Regions from separate parts of the Ochrobactrum sp. Marseille-Q0166 genome, predicted to be linked through region 2. Evidence: predicted binding sites of a transcription regulator. Region 2 holds the regulator's gene; the other holds the start of a gene.

Region 1 (7,950 bases), 350 kb from region 2:
CAGCCACCAGATTGCTGCGTTGTTCTGGACGCAGTTCTTCGAGAAGCCCGCCGACAGCCTTGCAGGTGTTGCTTTCAAGTGCGGAATAGGCCTTTCGTCCAGCTTCAGTCAGTTCAATCGGACGGCTACGGCCACCATCAGGGTGTGGCGAAGTTTCCAGCAAGCCACGCTCGGCAAATCGCCTCAGTGTTCTGCTAAGCTGACCACGGTCAAGTCCGAGAACACGCATGACGTCTGCAGCAGTTGGCATGGCCCGATGGGCAATCTCGTAGAGAATGCGCGCTTCGGTGAGCGTGAACGGGCTCTTGTCGAGATGAGCGTTGAGCAAGCCCAAGCGGCGTGTATAGACACGGTTGAATGCGCGCAGCTTGCTGATATCGTCCTGATTTTCGTTGAGTGTCATACCCGCATCCGCCTTTGCAAAGCTATCTCTTATGTTGACTCTATCAATATCCAGTATGTTGATAGAGTCAACACTGTTGAAGGGCGTCAGTCTGTTTTGTTCACGACGATGGTTGAGGGGGTAGTTTCACGCGCATCCAACTGCCTTTGGTAAACGGGCTGGACGATGCGCAAAATTCGTCTATCTTATTGATTTGACGGCTCGCATTTTCGTAAACACGCATATGTGGGTAACCATGATTGTTTCTGGCGCTGCGAAGGCGCCTTTTTCAGGAGAACACTATGTCGGCTGTGACCGCTATCCGTTCTTTCCCAGTCCCAGCATCGGTTCGCCGTATTCTCATTGCTCTGGGTCTTGTGATGCTTGTGCCGCTGCTTTCAGCTTGCGGTTTCAATACAATTCCCACCAATGAGGAAAAAGCCAAGGCTGCGTGGAGCGAAGTGCAGAACCAGTATCAACGCCGTGCCGATCTCGTTCCCAACTTGGTTGAGACAGTGAAGGGCTATGCTGCCCACGAAAAGGAAACGCTGCAGGCTGTCATCGACGCGCGTGCCAAGGCCACGCAGGTACAGATCACGCCGGAGACGCTCAACAATCCAGAGCTTTTCAAACAGTTTCAGGACAATCAGGCAAACCTCACCAGTGCGTTATCGCGCCTGATGGTTGTTGTGGAGCGTTATCCCGATCTCAAAGCAAACCAGAACTTCCTCGCGCTGCAGTCGCAGCTTGAAGGTACGGAAAACCGTATTGCCGTGGCACGTCGCGATTATATCGAAGCGGTCCGCGTCTATAATACGACGATCCGCACCATGCCGACGATGATCTGGACATGGATCTGGTATCGTGATGCCGCGCCTATGCAGACATTCACCGCAGATGCTGCAAGCCAGTCGGCGCCTCAGGTCAACTTCAACAACTGATCGGGCATTCCGTGGTAGCTTTGCTTCCCTTTCGTGAGGCGGTTGTTCGTGGCCTGAATGGGCCACGGCTGCTTGCTGCTTTTCTGCTTTTCCTGTTTGCGAACTTCATCGCCTTTGGCGCGAATGCGCAGGATGCAGCAAAGCCGGCACAGGTGCTGACAGGACGCGTTGTTGATGCGGCGGGGATCATTGATCCGGCTGAACGACAGCAACTCATCCAGAAGCTCGCGGATTTTGAAGCAAAATCATCCGATCAGGTGGTCGTTGTGACTGTTCCAAGCCTCAATGGCGAGGACATTGAAAGCTACTCCAATCGTTTGTTCCGCGCCTGGGCATTGGGCCAGAAGCAGGAAAACAACGGCATTCTGCTGGTTGTGGCACCAAATGATCGCAAGGTGCGTATCGAGGTCGGTTACGGGCTTGAAGGCACGATGACGGATGCGCTTTCGAGCGTCATCATCAATGGCACGATCATTCCGGAATTCCGCACGGGCAATTATTCAAACGGTATCGTGCAGGGCGTCGATGGCATTCTGTCCGTGCTGTCCGGCGATGCTGCCGAACTGGAAGCGCGTGCCAAGCGGAATGTTCAGACGAGCTCCGGTTCCGATGACATTGATTGGGTTTTCGTCGTTTTCATTACTTTCTGGGCCCTGATCTTCTTCGGCGGCTTCGGCATGGCAATCTTGACGCCGATTTTTGGCCAAAAGATCGGTCCGGGAAAATATCGCTGGCTTGGCATGGTGATGGATTTTAATTCCCGTGGCGGGTCCGGGGGCGGAGGTGGCTTTTCCGGCGGTGGTGGCGGATGGTCATCGGGCAGCAGAGGTGGCGGCGGGTTTTCCGGCGGCGGTGGTTCGTCGGGTGGTGGCGGCGCTTCGGGTAGTTGGTAAGGGAGAGTTCTGTGCGAAGCAAAAACCTTATCAACGATCAGGATCACAAGCGTATTGCCGAGGCGATACGTGCTGCTGAAACCAATACGAGCGGTGAAATCTACGCGGTTCTGGCACGCACCAGCGATGACTATTTTTTCGCGGCGGGCTTTGTTGCGACCTGCGGCATCCTGATTGCTTCGGTGATCGCGGCGTTTCTTGCGCATTGGTACTGGTTTGATATTCGCCTGCCGATGTTTGGTCTGGCCGTGCTGGCCTCTTTTATCACAGCGATGCTGGTGCTGCGGTTTTTGCCGTCAATCCGTCTTCTGCTGGTGCCACGCCGTATTCGTTACAAGCGCGCACATCTCAACGCGCTGCAGCAGTTTCTGGCGCGCAATGTCCATATCACCGAACACCGCACCGGAATTCTGCTGTTTGTTTCCATGGCCGAACATTATGCGGAAGTCATTGCCGATGCAGGCATTGATGTGCGGGTCGAGCAGGAGGAATGGAACGGCATTGTCGCCACGCTGACGCATCATGCTTCGCGTGCGGAAGTAGCCGAAGGTTTCGTGCTGGCGATCGGTCAGGCGGGTGCATTGCTGGAACGTCATTTCCCAGCGGGCGAGCACGATATCAATGAACTGGATGACCATCTGATCGAACTTTGATCGGTCGAATTACGCTGAGGATTCGCCGCTCATTTGTGGCGAAATTTAGCTTTTATGACGCTTACGTAACGCTTTGATGATCCTTAAAGTAAAGCCGAGCGGCATATTTCGAAATTTCCCGAAGGATTTTAGAAGTTTTGTTCCAAATTAAATGGATTAGATGCAAGTTTTCTGACTTTCACAGAAATATTTGGTTGTTTTCAACGATTTGTCATCGAAACGAGTGGCTAATCTGCTAGTTTGGCGCGCATTGCCATCATGACAGGAGTATCCGACGTGACTGCAAAGCAGGATCGGTCGAGCAAAGTTAAAGGTTCCAAGGCAAGCAAGGAGGAGAAGAAGGGAGGACAGTCGAAGGCGCTTATTGCCTTTTCGCAGCTTCTCTTCGAATGGGCACCGCCCGAAGATCTTGCGGCTTACGATGCTGCAGCGCTCGATAAATCTGCCCAGTACGGCTATGAAGCGCTGGAATCTTATCGCAAGGGCAAGAGCATCATCAGCGTCGATAACAGCATCGAACGCCATGGTCGTCCCGTCAGCGTCATTACCATTGTCAACGACAACATGCCGTTCCTGCTCGACTCGATCATGGGTGAGCTGAATGATCATGTCAGCCAGATTTTCATGGTTGTTCACCCGGTTCTCGATATCGAGCGGCAAAAGGACGGCCTTACAATTCTGGGCGAAGCTTCGCAGCTCGCACCTGCCAAGGGCGTTGAGCGCGTCAGCCTTGTGCAGATCCATCTGCCAGCCCTAGACAAGCAGGCTAAGGCCGATCTGACCACAGCCATCAAGCGCGTGCTCGGACAGGTTCGCGCGGCTGTCAGCGACTGGAAGCCGATGCTCAAGCGTCTTGATGACGCTATCGCCGATTATAAGCGCGTTCAGGAACTCACCCTTGATCCAGCCATGCCGGAGGCAATCGCCTTCCTCGAATGGCTGCGTGATGATCGCTTCATTTTCCTTGGAATGCGCGAGTTGACCTTCAAGGGCAAAGGCGAAAAGCGTGAACTGGTTCCGGTCAAGGAAACGCTTGGTATTCTCAATGACAGCGAAGTCCGTGTTCTGCGCAAGGACGATGATGATACGGTAACGCCGCGCGAGGTTACAGAATTCCTCGATAGCAACGAACCGCTCATCGTCACAAAAGCCAATTCGCTTTCACTGGTGCATCGCCGGTCTTATCTTGACTATATCGGCGTGAAGATTTTCGGGCCGAATGGCGACGCGATTGGTGAGTTGCGTCTCGTTGGTCTGTTCACATCCGTTGCTTATATCAGCTCGGTTGCCGGTATCCCGTTCATCCGTTCCAAAGCAGACACGGTTATCAAGCATCTTGGCTTCAACCGCGAAGACCATTCTGGCAAGGCACTCATCAATGTTTTGGAAGAATATCCGCGCGATGAGCTTTTCCAGATCGATACGGACAGCCTGACGGCCAATGCCGAACTGATTCTGGCTCTGGGCGAGCGCCCCCGCGTTCGTGCCATTCCTCGTCTTGACCGCTTTGGTCGTTTTGCCACCGTTCTGGTCTATATCCCGCGTGACCGCTACGACTCTGTCGTGCGGGAGAAGATTGGTCGTTATCTCGTCGAGATTTACGGCGGCGACAGCTTCGAATTCCATCCGGTCTTCCTGCAGAATGGTCTGACGCGCGTTCAGTTCGTCATCCGGCGTCATGAACGCTCCACGCCGCATGTGGATCGCGATGCGCTGGAAGAAGAAGTGCGTTCGATCGTTCGTACTTGGGAAGACGCCGTGCGTGAAAGCTCGGACAGTGCGGATGCAAAGACCATAGCTCTCGCTTCGAGCTTCCCGCAGTCCTATCGTGAAATCTTCACCGCACCGGAAGCGCTGGTCGATGCAGAGCGCATTGCTGGCCTGAGTGCAGAAGCCCCGCTTTTCGTGGACTTCTATCGCTATCGTACCGATGGCCCAGACGCGGTTTCACTCAAGCTCTATCATCATGGCGCACCGGTTGTGCTGTCGCAGCGCGTGCCGCTTCTTGAAAATATGGGCTTCCGCGTCGTCAGCGAGCAGACTATCGACTTGCCGCATGCGGGCAAGGATGGCTCTGCTGTTTACGTGCATGATATGCAGCTCGTGAATGCCTATGGTGCACCGGTTGATCTGTCCGACGATGGCGAGATGCTCGAAGATGTGTTCCGCACTGTCTGGGACGCTCTCGCTGATAATGACGGTTATAACGCCTTGGTGCAGACCGCACGTCTGAGCGCACGTCAGATCATGATCCTGCGTTCTTATGGCCGCTATCTGCAGCAGGCAGGCATCGCCTATTCGCAAGGTTTCATTGCCGCAGCACTCAACCGTTATCCGGAAATTGCCAGCGATCTCTATTCGCTGTTTGATCTGCGCTTCAACCCATCGGCCAAGCGTCGCGACGCCGCTGAAAAGAAGCTGGTTGACGGAATTGAGACTGCTCTTCTCGGTGTGCCGAGCGCGGATGATGACCAGATTCTGCGTCGTTTCCGCAACCTAATCGAAGCAACGTTGCGCACCAATGCCTATCAGCCGGATGCTGAAGGCAAGCCACGCGTGACATTCGCGTTCAAACTCAATCCGCGGCTTGTCGAAGGTCTGCCTGATCCGCGTCCATATCGTGAAATCTTTGTCTATGGCCCGGAAGTGGAAGGCGTACATTTGCGCTTCGGCGCTGTTGCGCGTGGTGGTCTGCGCTGGTCGGACCGTGCACAGGATTACCGCACAGAAGTGCTGGGCCTTGTGAAGGCACAGCAGGTCAAGAATGCTGTGATCGTGCCGGTTGGCGCCAAGGGCGGCTTCTATCCGAAGCGCCTGCCGGTTGGTGGCGATCGCAATGCCGTGTTTGAAGCCGGTCGTGATGCCTATAAGGTCTTCATCTCCACGCTTCTGTCGGTCACTGATAATATTCATGACAATGATGTTGTGCCACCTGCGGACGTGGTTCGTCACGACAATGATGATCCATACTTCGTTGTTGCTGCCGACAAGGGGACTGCAACCTTCTCCGATACGGCAAATGCGATCAGCCAGGCACATGACTTCTGGCTCGATGATGCTTTCGCATCGGGTGGCTCCGCCGGTTACGACCACAAGGGCATGGGCATCACCGCGCGTGGGGCATGGGAAGCCGTGAAGCGGCATTTCCGTGAGTTCGACAAGGATATCCAGACCGAGCCGTTTACGGTTGCCGGTGTTGGCGATATGTCGGGAGATGTGTTCGGTAACGGTATGCTGTTGTCTGAACAGATCAGGCTGGTTGCAGCCTTTGATCATCGTGACATCTTCATCGATCCGAACCCGGTTCCGGCTGACGGCTTTGCAGAACGCAAGCGTCTGTTCGAACTGCCGCGCTCAAGCTGGCAGGATTATGATCGTTCGAAGATCTCGTCAGGCGGTGGGGTTTATAGCCGCAGTCAGAAGACGATTACGCTGTCAGCTGAAGCTGCAAAGGCCATCGGCCTTGGCAAAACCACAGCTTCGCCGCAGGAAATCATGACGGCCATCCTGAAGGCGGAAGTTGATCTTCTGTGGTTCGGTGGTATCGGCACCTATATTCGAGCTGGTGCTGAAACGGACGTGCAGGTCGGTGATCGCGCCAATGATGCAATCCGTATCACGGGTTCGGAAGTTCGGGCGAAGGTGATCGGCGAGGGAGCAAATCTCGGTGTCACGCAACGCGGACGCATCGAATATGCATTGACCCGTGGCCGCAACAATACCGATGCCATCGACAACTCGGCAGGCGTCAACTGCTCCGACGTTGAGGTTAATATCAAGATTGCACTGGCCGCTGCCATGCGTTCGGGCAAGCTCAAGCGTCCGGCACGCGACAAGCTGCTGGTGAGCATGACCGATGATGTATCGGAATTGGTGCTGCGCAATAACTATCTCCAGCCGCTCGCACTTTCATTGAGCGAACGTCAGGGCCTCACGGAGCTGCCTTATCAGGCTCGTTTCATGGACGAGCTTGAAGCGCGCAAGCTGCTGGATCGCAAAGTCGAATATCTGCCATCGGATGCGGAGCTTAATGATCGCCAGAAATCAGGACAGCCGCTGACGCGTCCGGAACTTGCGGTTTTGCTCGCTTATGCCAAGCTGTCACTGTCGGACGATCTGGTGGCAAGCAGGCTCCCAGACGAGCCTTACTTTAAGCAACTACTGTTTGGTTATTTCCCGAAGCGTATGGTGAAAACCTATGCCGAGGAAATTTCCAATCACCGTTTGAAGCGCGAAATCATCGCTACTTTGCTGGCTAATGATATTATCAATCGTGGTGGTATCACTTTCATCAGCCGTCTGGCCGATACGACCGGCAAGTCGCCTGCCGACATCGTCCGCGCTTATGTGGCAGTGCGTGATGGCTTTGAGATCAATGCGATCTATGATGCTATCGATGCGCTCGATAACAAAGTGTCAGGTGATGTGCAGAACCAGTTCTATCATCTGGTTGGCGAGATGCTGCTTACGACGACGGCCTGGGTTCTGCGCAACGACACCACGCGTGCAAACCTGACAGAACTGGTGAACACGATCACCACGGCGCGTTCGGCTCTTGAGCCACGCTTCGATAGCCTGATGCCGGACTACTTGATTGATGCGGTGCAGGCCGACAAGGCAGCCTTCGTTCAGAAGGGTGCACCGGAGAAGCTTGCTCAGCGTCTGGCCAATCTGCAGCTTGCAGGTATCATGCCGGATATCGCGTTGATCGCTCATCTGGCTTCTGCCGATCTGGTTGCAACAGCAAAGGCGTATTTCGGCGTATCGGAAGCCTTCCGCATTGGCCGTATCGAAGAAGCCGCGCGCACAATTCCAGTCACCGATTATTATGACGGTCTGGCACTGTCGCGTGCGAGCGATACGATCACGCAGGCAGCGCGTGGCATCACGATTGCAGCACTGAAAAAGCACGGCAAGGACAAGGATCCGGCGGCGGCATGGTTTGCGGAAGATGCAGCACGCATCGACCAGATCAGAAACCGTATGGTTGCTCTGACCGAAGGCGGCGATCTCACCGTGTCGCGTCTGGCTGTTGCCGCCGGTCTGATGTCGGACCTGACCCAGTAAGCTGCGCCACACAA
Region 2 (7,950 bases):
CTTGAACTTCTGGCTGGTATCCCCACTATTGTTTACGGTTTCTTCGCATTGATAACGGTTGGTCCGTTCCTGCGTGATCTTTCGGCTGCCATTGCTGGCGGTCAGGGTTTCATTATGGCGCAGAGTGTGCTGACTGCTGGCCTTGTAATGGGCGTGATGCTGATCCCATTTGTGTCATCGCTTTCCGACGACATTATAACAGCGGTTCCCGGTTCACTCCGCGATGGCTCACTTGGTCTTGGCGCAACGCGCTCTGAAACAATCAAACGTGTTGTTCTGCCAGCAGCCCTTCCGGGCATTGTCGGTGCATTACTGATGACGGCCTCGCGTGCGATTGGTGAAACCATGATTGTGGTTCTTGCAGCTGGCGTTGCAGCACGTCTCTCCGCCAATCCCTTTGAAGCAATGACGACGATTACTGTGAAAATTGTCAGTCAGCTCACGGGGGATCTTGAATTTGACTCGCCGCAGACGCTGGTTGCCTTTGCGTTGGGTATCACCCTCTTCGTTCTGACGCTGATTATGAACATCTTTGCGCTCTATATCGTCCGCAAGTACCGGGAGCAGTACGAATAATGTCCGATTCAACTCTCAATGCCGGCACGGCGGTACCAAAGCCCCAGCGCCGCGATATCGGGATCAAGCGTCGCTACGCTGCTGAACGTCGCTTCCGTCTCTATGGCGTGGTCGCCATTGCGATAGGTGTGTTCTTTCTATGCGCGCTTTTGTTTTCAGTTTTCTCGAAGGGCTATACAGCTTTCGGACAGACGACAATCTATTTGCCGGTCAAGCTTGACGCACAAGTTATCGATCCGGGCAATAAACTGGCAACAGATCCGAATGTGCTCATCACCGCCAATTATCCACTTCTGGTGCGTAACGCTTTGGCTGAAAAGCTCGGTGTTCCGACATCAAATCGAGCAGAAATGCGTGAAGTCGGACGCTTTTTCTCGGATGGTGTGCGTGTTCAGCTGCGCCAGATGGTGATGGATAATCCATCACTGATTGGCACAACGCAGATCGTTCCCGTACTCGCTGCCGCTGATATTGATTCTGCCTATAAGGGCCAGATCGATGTCGCAGTTCCGGAAGCAAACCGTAAGGTTTCGGACCGCCAGTTTGCCTGGATCAAGACCCTGACCGATGAAGGCATGATGAGGGAAGCTTTCAACTGGGGTCTTTTCACGAATGGCGCTTCGAGCCGTCCTGAAACCGCGGGTCTGGGTGTTGCGCTGGTTGGTTCTTTCTACATGATGATGATTGTGCTGGTGCTCGCCCTGCCAATCGGCGTGGCCGCTTCAATCTATCTTGAAGAATATGCCAAGAAGAACCGCCTGACTGACCTCATTGAAGTCAACATTAACAATCTCGCTGCTGTGCCATCGATTGTTTTCGGTTTGCTTGGGCTTGCGGTGTTCATCAATTTCTTCAATCTGCCGCGTTCGGCGTCTATCGTTGGTGGTCTGGTGCTGACACTGATGACGCTTCCAACCATCATCATTGCGACACGCTCTGCACTTCGTGCTGTGCCGCCATCAATTCGTTCTGCCGCGCTTGGTCTTGGCGCATCGAAAACGCAGATGGTGTTCCACCACGTGCTGCCACTCGCAGCCCCCGGCATTCTGACCGGAACGATTATCGGCCTTGCCCAAGCGCTGGGTGAAACCGCACCGCTACTACTGATCGGCATGGTGGCTTTCGTTGCCAATATGCCTGCAACCCCAATGGATCCTGCTACGGCTCTGCCTGTGCAGATTTTCATGTGGGCTAATGAAGCCGAGCGTGCCTTTGTAGAACGGACATCAGGCGCTATTATCGTCTTGCTCCTGTTCCTGGCAGTTATGAACATTGCAGCAATTATTCTGCGCCGCCGCTTTGAGCGCCGCTGGTAAACGGGAGAGAAATGATGAATCTCATGACCGAAAGATCTCTCGAAAAAGCCGTAGGAGAAAAAATGAACACCAACGCCCCTTCGATCAAAATGCGTGGCGACAAGGTCTGTGTGTTCTATGGCGAAAAACAGGCTCTGTTTGAAGTCGATCTGGACGTACCGGAAAAGATGGTGACAGCATTGATCGGCCCTTCTGGTTGTGGCAAATCCACCTTCCTTCGTTCGCTCAACCGGATGAACGATACAATCGAAGGCTGTCGTATCACCGGCAAGATTACGCTCGACAATGAAGACATCTATGATCCGAAGATTGATGTCGTTGAACTGCGGGCCCGCGTTGGTATGGTGTTCCAAAAGCCAAACCCATTTCCAAAATCCATTTTTGAAAACGTGGCCTATGGCCCACGTATTCATGGACTGGCTCGTAATAAGACAGACCTCGAAGAAATCGTTGTCACAAGCCTGAAGAAGGCCAGTCTTTTTGAAGAGGTGAAGGATCGCCTGCACGATGCTGGAACCGGCCTGTCCGGCGGTCAGCAGCAACGTCTGTGCATTGCGCGTGCGATTGCGGTCAGCCCTGAAGTGATCCTCATGGATGAACCTTGCTCGGCACTCGATCCGATTGCAACGGCCAAGGTCGAAGAGCTGATCGACGAGCTGCGTCAGAACTATACCATCGTCATCGTGACCCACTCGATGCAGCAGGCTGCACGTGTTTCACAGCGTACCGCCATGTTCCATCTGGGCAATCTGGTGGAAGTTGGCGACACCGACGTGATGTTCACAGCGCCGACAGAAAAGCGCACGCAGGACTACATCACTGGTCGTTTTGGCTAAACAATATTTTGGCAAAGGCGCGAACCGACGGTGGTTCCGCTTCCTGCATTTTTAATCAGAGGTCCATCATGGCGTCTCAGCATACTGTTAGCGCATACGACGAAGAACTTCAGTTCCTAACCCACAAGATTGCCGAAATGGGCGGTCATGCGGAACGCATGGTCGAGCAATCTGTTGCGGCGATTGTCAATGCCGACAACGCATTGGCGCAGCGGGTTATCTCCGACGATCTCATCCTCGATGCAAGCGAGCGCGAGATTGATGACAAGGCCGTAATGATCATCGCCAAGCGTCAGCCAATGGCGGTTGATTTGCGGGAAATCATTGGCTCCATCCGTATTTCAGCCGATCTGGAGCGTGTAGGGGATCTCGGCAAGAATATTGCCAAGCGCGTTGCCGCCGTTTCGGAATCGCGTCAACCGGGCAAGCTTTACCGGGGACTTGAAACCTTGGCAGAGCTTGCTCTGACGCAGCTCAAAGACGTTCTCGACGCCTATGCGACACGTTCAGTCCAGCAGATCAATATCGTCCGCGATCGTGACGATGAAATCGACGCGATGTACACGTCGCTGTTTCGCGAACTTCTGACCTATATGATGGAAGACCCGCGTAACATTTCGGCCTGCACGCATCTTCTGTTCTGCGCCAAGAACATAGAGCGTATTGGCGACCATGCCACCAATATTGCTGAAACGGTCTATTACATTGTGACTGGCCTTCAAATGCCTGCAGAACGCCCGAAAGAAGATCTGAGCCACGGTATTGTCGTGGATGAGGCTCGTAAATCCTGAACGCATGGCTTGCTGTAACCATCCAGTGAGCCATTGGAATATGTAAAAAAGCGCGGCGGCACGCGGTCGAACGGGGGAATTGCATGTGCCACCAGGCTTAACTCTATAGGAAACACTGCATGTCACAGGCACCCAAGATTGCTGTGGTTGAAGACGAAGAAGCGTTGAGCGTGCTGTTGCGCTATAACCTCGAAGCCGAGGGATATCACGTCGATACGATATTGCGCGGCGATGAAGCAGAGATTGCGCTGCGTGAAAACGTGCCGGACCTTCTTATTCTCGATTGGATGTTGCCCGGGGTTTCGGGCATCGAGCTATGCCGCCGCTTGCGTCAATGGCCAGAAACCGAGCGGCTGCCGGTGATCATGCTGACGGCGCGCGGCGAAGAAAGCGAGCGCGTTCGGGGCTTGAGTGTTGGTGCCGATGATTATGTGGTGAAGCCTTTTTCGACACCGGAACTGCTGGCGCGCGTCAAAGCCATGCTGCGTCGTGCCAATCCGAGTGTTCTCTCGCATGTGCTTAAAGTTGGCGAGCTTGTGCTCGACCGTCAGCAGCATCGTGTTTATCGCAAGGAAAAAGAAATTCGTCTTGGACCGACAGAGTTCCGTTTACTCGAATATTTCATGATGTCTCCGGGACGGGTCTTTTCGCGCAGTCAGCTATTGGATGGCGTCTGGGGACCGGATATTTATGTTGATGACCGCACCGTCGATGTCCATGTGGGGCGTCTGCGCAAGGCAATCAATATTGGCCGTACACTCGATCCGATCCGCACGGTTCGCGGTGCAGGCTATTCATTTGGGTGATCATTTAGGATTATTCGAAGCTTGATGATGGTCCGTTGCCTGACTGGCGGCGGGCTTTTTTCTATTGGAAAACTCATTCCGATTCGTAATTTTTAAGGGAAAACGGTTCCATAATCACACATGTCACACGATGTTACAGATTATTTCACAAAGTTGACCAAAGGTAAGCAGGTTCTTGTATGCGAAATTATTTCTGGTTTTTTCATAGTCGATTTCTGAGGCTTAGTAGGATGTTAAAGCTTTAACGAATTAAGGCAGTCATATGGTGCGTATCGTATGGTAAATGAATCGCGTGTAATCAACAGCTTATGAGTTTTGAATAAATACTTTAACTATTTATTAATAATTTAGAATGGCTTAGCACATAAGGGTAAGCGGAGATTCGAGTTGCTGAAGCTGTGTTTTCCGCAATAACTCCGATTTTGAAATATGATTTTTTGCCTTGTTTTTGCCTAAAAATCCGCAATCCTTGCACGGCAAGAAGATTAGCAAGACGTTTGAATTTTAGTTTTCGTTCGATTTGGCTTGAACGCCAGCCTGATGTAGCGGCTTTTTTTGAAGTGCTTTCAAGAAGTGAAATCAGACTGGATCAATTAAGGGTCGTAATGATGCAAATTAAGAGATTGAGCCTTTGACGCGCGCTTCCACAAAGAAACCATTGGTTATTCTGGGTTTGCTCGCGGCACCATTTTTGGTGGCGGGTTGCACGACGACCAGTGGTACGACCAAGACAAAAACCGAAAAGACGGCGGCCAGCCACGTCAAGACGGTCAATGGCGTCAAGACTTTCACATACACCGCCAGAGACAGGGAATGCCTCGAGCGTGCGATGTTCTTTGAATCGAACCGTTCGAGTCCTGATGGTCTGATGGCCGTTGGTACGGTGGTTATGAACCGCCTCGCATCAGGGAGCTATCCGGATACGATTTGCGGCGTTGTCGGTCAGAAGAACCAGTTCGCTCCCGGCGTTCTGACCCGTAAAATGAATTCAAAGGCTCTGCCGGATGTTCAGGCTGCAGCCGATGCTGTGCTTAAGGGTAAGCGCCATCCGTCCCTGAAGAACTCGATGTTCTTCCATACCGCGGGGCTCAAATTCCCTTATAATAACATGCACTATGTCCTGGTCGCCGGTGGAAATTCTTTCTACGAAAAGCGTGGTCGTGACGGTGAATTGCAGAACCCGGTTCCCCAGACGCCTTACAATCTCGCTTACGTATCAACGCCACAGTCGCCCTCTATGCCTGAAGGACCGTTTTATAACGTGACGACACAGCAGGATGGGACTGTTCCAGAGGCTCAGCCAACGGTACAGGTCGCTTTGGCTGAAGCTGCAAAGACCAACGAGGCACAGCAAAACGGTGGTGTCGGTCCACAGGCGCGTGGTGATCGACTGGCGACACTTCCTGTGAAACCTGCTGAAAAGCCTGGTCTGATGCAGGTTGCAAGTTATCAGCCGACTTTTGGTGAAACAGCGCCATCTGTACAGAATGTGTCACTGGGATATGCTGCCGACAAGAAGCATGTAGATGCCATAGGCGCAATGCTTCTCGCGCAGGAACGCCCGGAATCGCCGCTCTGAGAATTCTGTTGAACGAGAAATTGAAAAGCGCCCTTGAGAGGGCGCTTTTTTCATTTCACAGGCACTGCTACCGGAACGGGCTGATAAATTACCATCGGCCTGTCGTAGAAATCAGCTCTGTTCTGCCATTCGCGACGATCTGCGCGGCGGTCGAGATCAAGCCGCATCAGGCAATTCGCAAATGCGTCCGATTTCTGTTTAAAACCGTAGCCGCGACAAGCCTGTTCGTCGGCGGCGCGGCGTTGTTCTGGTGTCATGGTCTGACAACCAGCAAGCAGGCCAGCCACACCGAGGATAATAAGCACGCTTTTCTTCATAGCCGTTGCTCTCATTGAATAAAAGTTTCAATCGACCGCGATTTGAATATAGCGCAGTGGCGTGAAAAAGCGCAGTGAAATTAAGCCATTTTTCCTGGCACGTTCTGAAAAGTGCGAAGCAGTTTTCAGACAAGATTTGCGCCCAAAAGGAGTTAAGGCGCTTATCTGATGCAATTAGATTGAAAAGCGCTCTAAACTGCCACTGATTCTTTCAAACACGAGGCTTGCAGCCATATGGCACATGACAATAATGCTCCCGTCATCGATCCGGTAAAACTCGAACGTCTGGCCGAAGTTGCCGTGCGCGTCGGGCTGCAATTGCGGGAGGGGCAGGATCTGGTCATCACGGCACCTGTCGTGGCCCTGCCGCTGGTGCGTCTGATCGCAAAACACGCCTATAAGGCCGGAGCAGGCGTTGTAACGCCATTTTTCTCCGATGATGCAATCGCGCTGGCACGGTATGAAAATGCGTCGGATGAGAGTTTTGATCGCGCCGCTGGCTGGCTCTATGAAGGTATGGCCAAGGCTTATGCCAATGGTGCAGCACGTCTGGCTATCGCTGCCGACAATCCAATGCTGTTGTCTGCCCAAGACCCTGCAAAGGTTTCACGCGCCAACCGCGCTAATTCGAAAGCCTACCAGCCAGCGCTGGAAAAGATTGCCGGTTTCGACATCAACTGGAATATAGTTTCCTATCCTAACCCGGAATGGGCGAAGCTGATGTTCCCCGATGATGCAGAAGATGTTGCGACCCGCAAATTGGCCGATGCGATTTTTGCAGCCTCCCGCGTCGATGTCGCCGATCCGGTTGGTGCATGGGCTGCACATAACGCCGCATTGCGAACCCGCACGCGCTTCCTGAATGGTAAGGCTTACAGCGCGCTGCATTTCAAGGGACCGGGCACAGACTTGACGGTTGGTCTTGCCGATGGCCATGAATGGCATGGTGGTGCCTCCACCGCCAAGAATGGCATTACCTGCAACCCGAATATCCCGACCGAAGAAGTCTTCACTACACCACATGCGCTGCGCGTTGAGGGCTATGTATCGAGCACCAAGCCGCTGTCGCATCAGGGTACGCTGATCGATAATATCTCCGTGCGCTTTGAAGGCGGACGCATTGTCGAAGCCAGGGCCAGCCGTGGCGAAGAGGTGCTGAACAAAGTTCTGGATACCGACGAGGGCGCACGTCGTCTCGGTGAAGTCGCACTTGTTCCGCATTCCTCGCCAATTTCGCAGAGTGGGCTTCTGTTCTATAACACGTTGTTTGATGAAAATGCGGCCAGCCACATCGCGCTCGGCCAGTGCTATTCGAAATGTTTTGTTGATGGTGCAAATCTGTCGCCGGAACAGATCAAAGCGCAGGGCGGCAATTCAAGCCTTATCCACATCGACTGGATGATCGGTTCCGACAAGATCGATGTTGATGGCATCAACGCGGATGGCAGCAGCGAGCCTGTCATGCGCGGCGGCGAATGGGCCAAATGATTGTTTCAAATGAAAAGCCCGGCTTTAAGCCGGGCTTTTTAAGGTCCTCAAGGCACCAAAATCAGTTCTTTTCCTGAACGTGGGCTTCCAGGAACCACAGCGCCTTGTCCAAGCTTCGCGATGCCGCAGTGAAGATATCCGCAGTGGTATCGTCGCCTGCCTCATCGGCATCTTTGATTGACTGACGCACGAGGTTGGCAACATCACCATAGCGTTCGATCAGTGCTGCCAAATGATCGTG

What was found. The regulator PhoB, encoded in region 2, activates phosphate uptake and scavenging genes when phosphate is short. The targets are predictions, from matches to a motif close to TGTCATNNANCTGTCAT.
Region 1: H5024_RS02915 (NAD-glutamate dehydrogenase) is a predicted target of PhoB. The motif match lies at 2,924-2,940, and genes of this name have one in related genera.

Annotation. Positions count from the first base shown of each region.
Region 1 covers NZ_JACJUO010000001.1:610,640-618,589, forward strand. The annotation lists gene H5024_RS02895 (helix-turn-helix domain-containing GNAT family N-acetyltransferase) at 1-403, opposite strand, end outside; gene H5024_RS02900 (LemA family protein) at 685-1,323, shown strand; gene H5024_RS02905 (YgcG family protein) at 1,407-2,216, shown strand; gene H5024_RS02910 (TPM domain-containing protein) at 2,228-2,869, shown strand; gene H5024_RS02915 (NAD-glutamate dehydrogenase) at 3,146-7,936, shown strand.
Region 2 covers NZ_JACJUO010000001.1:263,975-271,924, reverse strand. The annotation lists gene pstC (phosphate ABC transporter permease subunit PstC) at 1-576, shown strand, start outside; gene pstA (phosphate ABC transporter permease PstA) at 576-1,892, shown strand; gene pstB (phosphate ABC transporter ATP-binding protein PstB) at 1,955-2,728, shown strand; gene phoU (phosphate signaling complex protein PhoU) at 2,797-3,519, shown strand; gene phoB (phosphate regulon transcriptional regulator PhoB) at 3,639-4,325, shown strand; gene H5024_RS01225 (cell wall hydrolase) at 4,957-5,904, shown strand; gene H5024_RS01220 (hypothetical protein) at 5,955-6,221, opposite strand; gene H5024_RS01215 (aminopeptidase) at 6,456-7,709, shown strand; gene dps (DNA starvation/stationary phase protection protein Dps) at 7,771-7,950, opposite strand, start outside.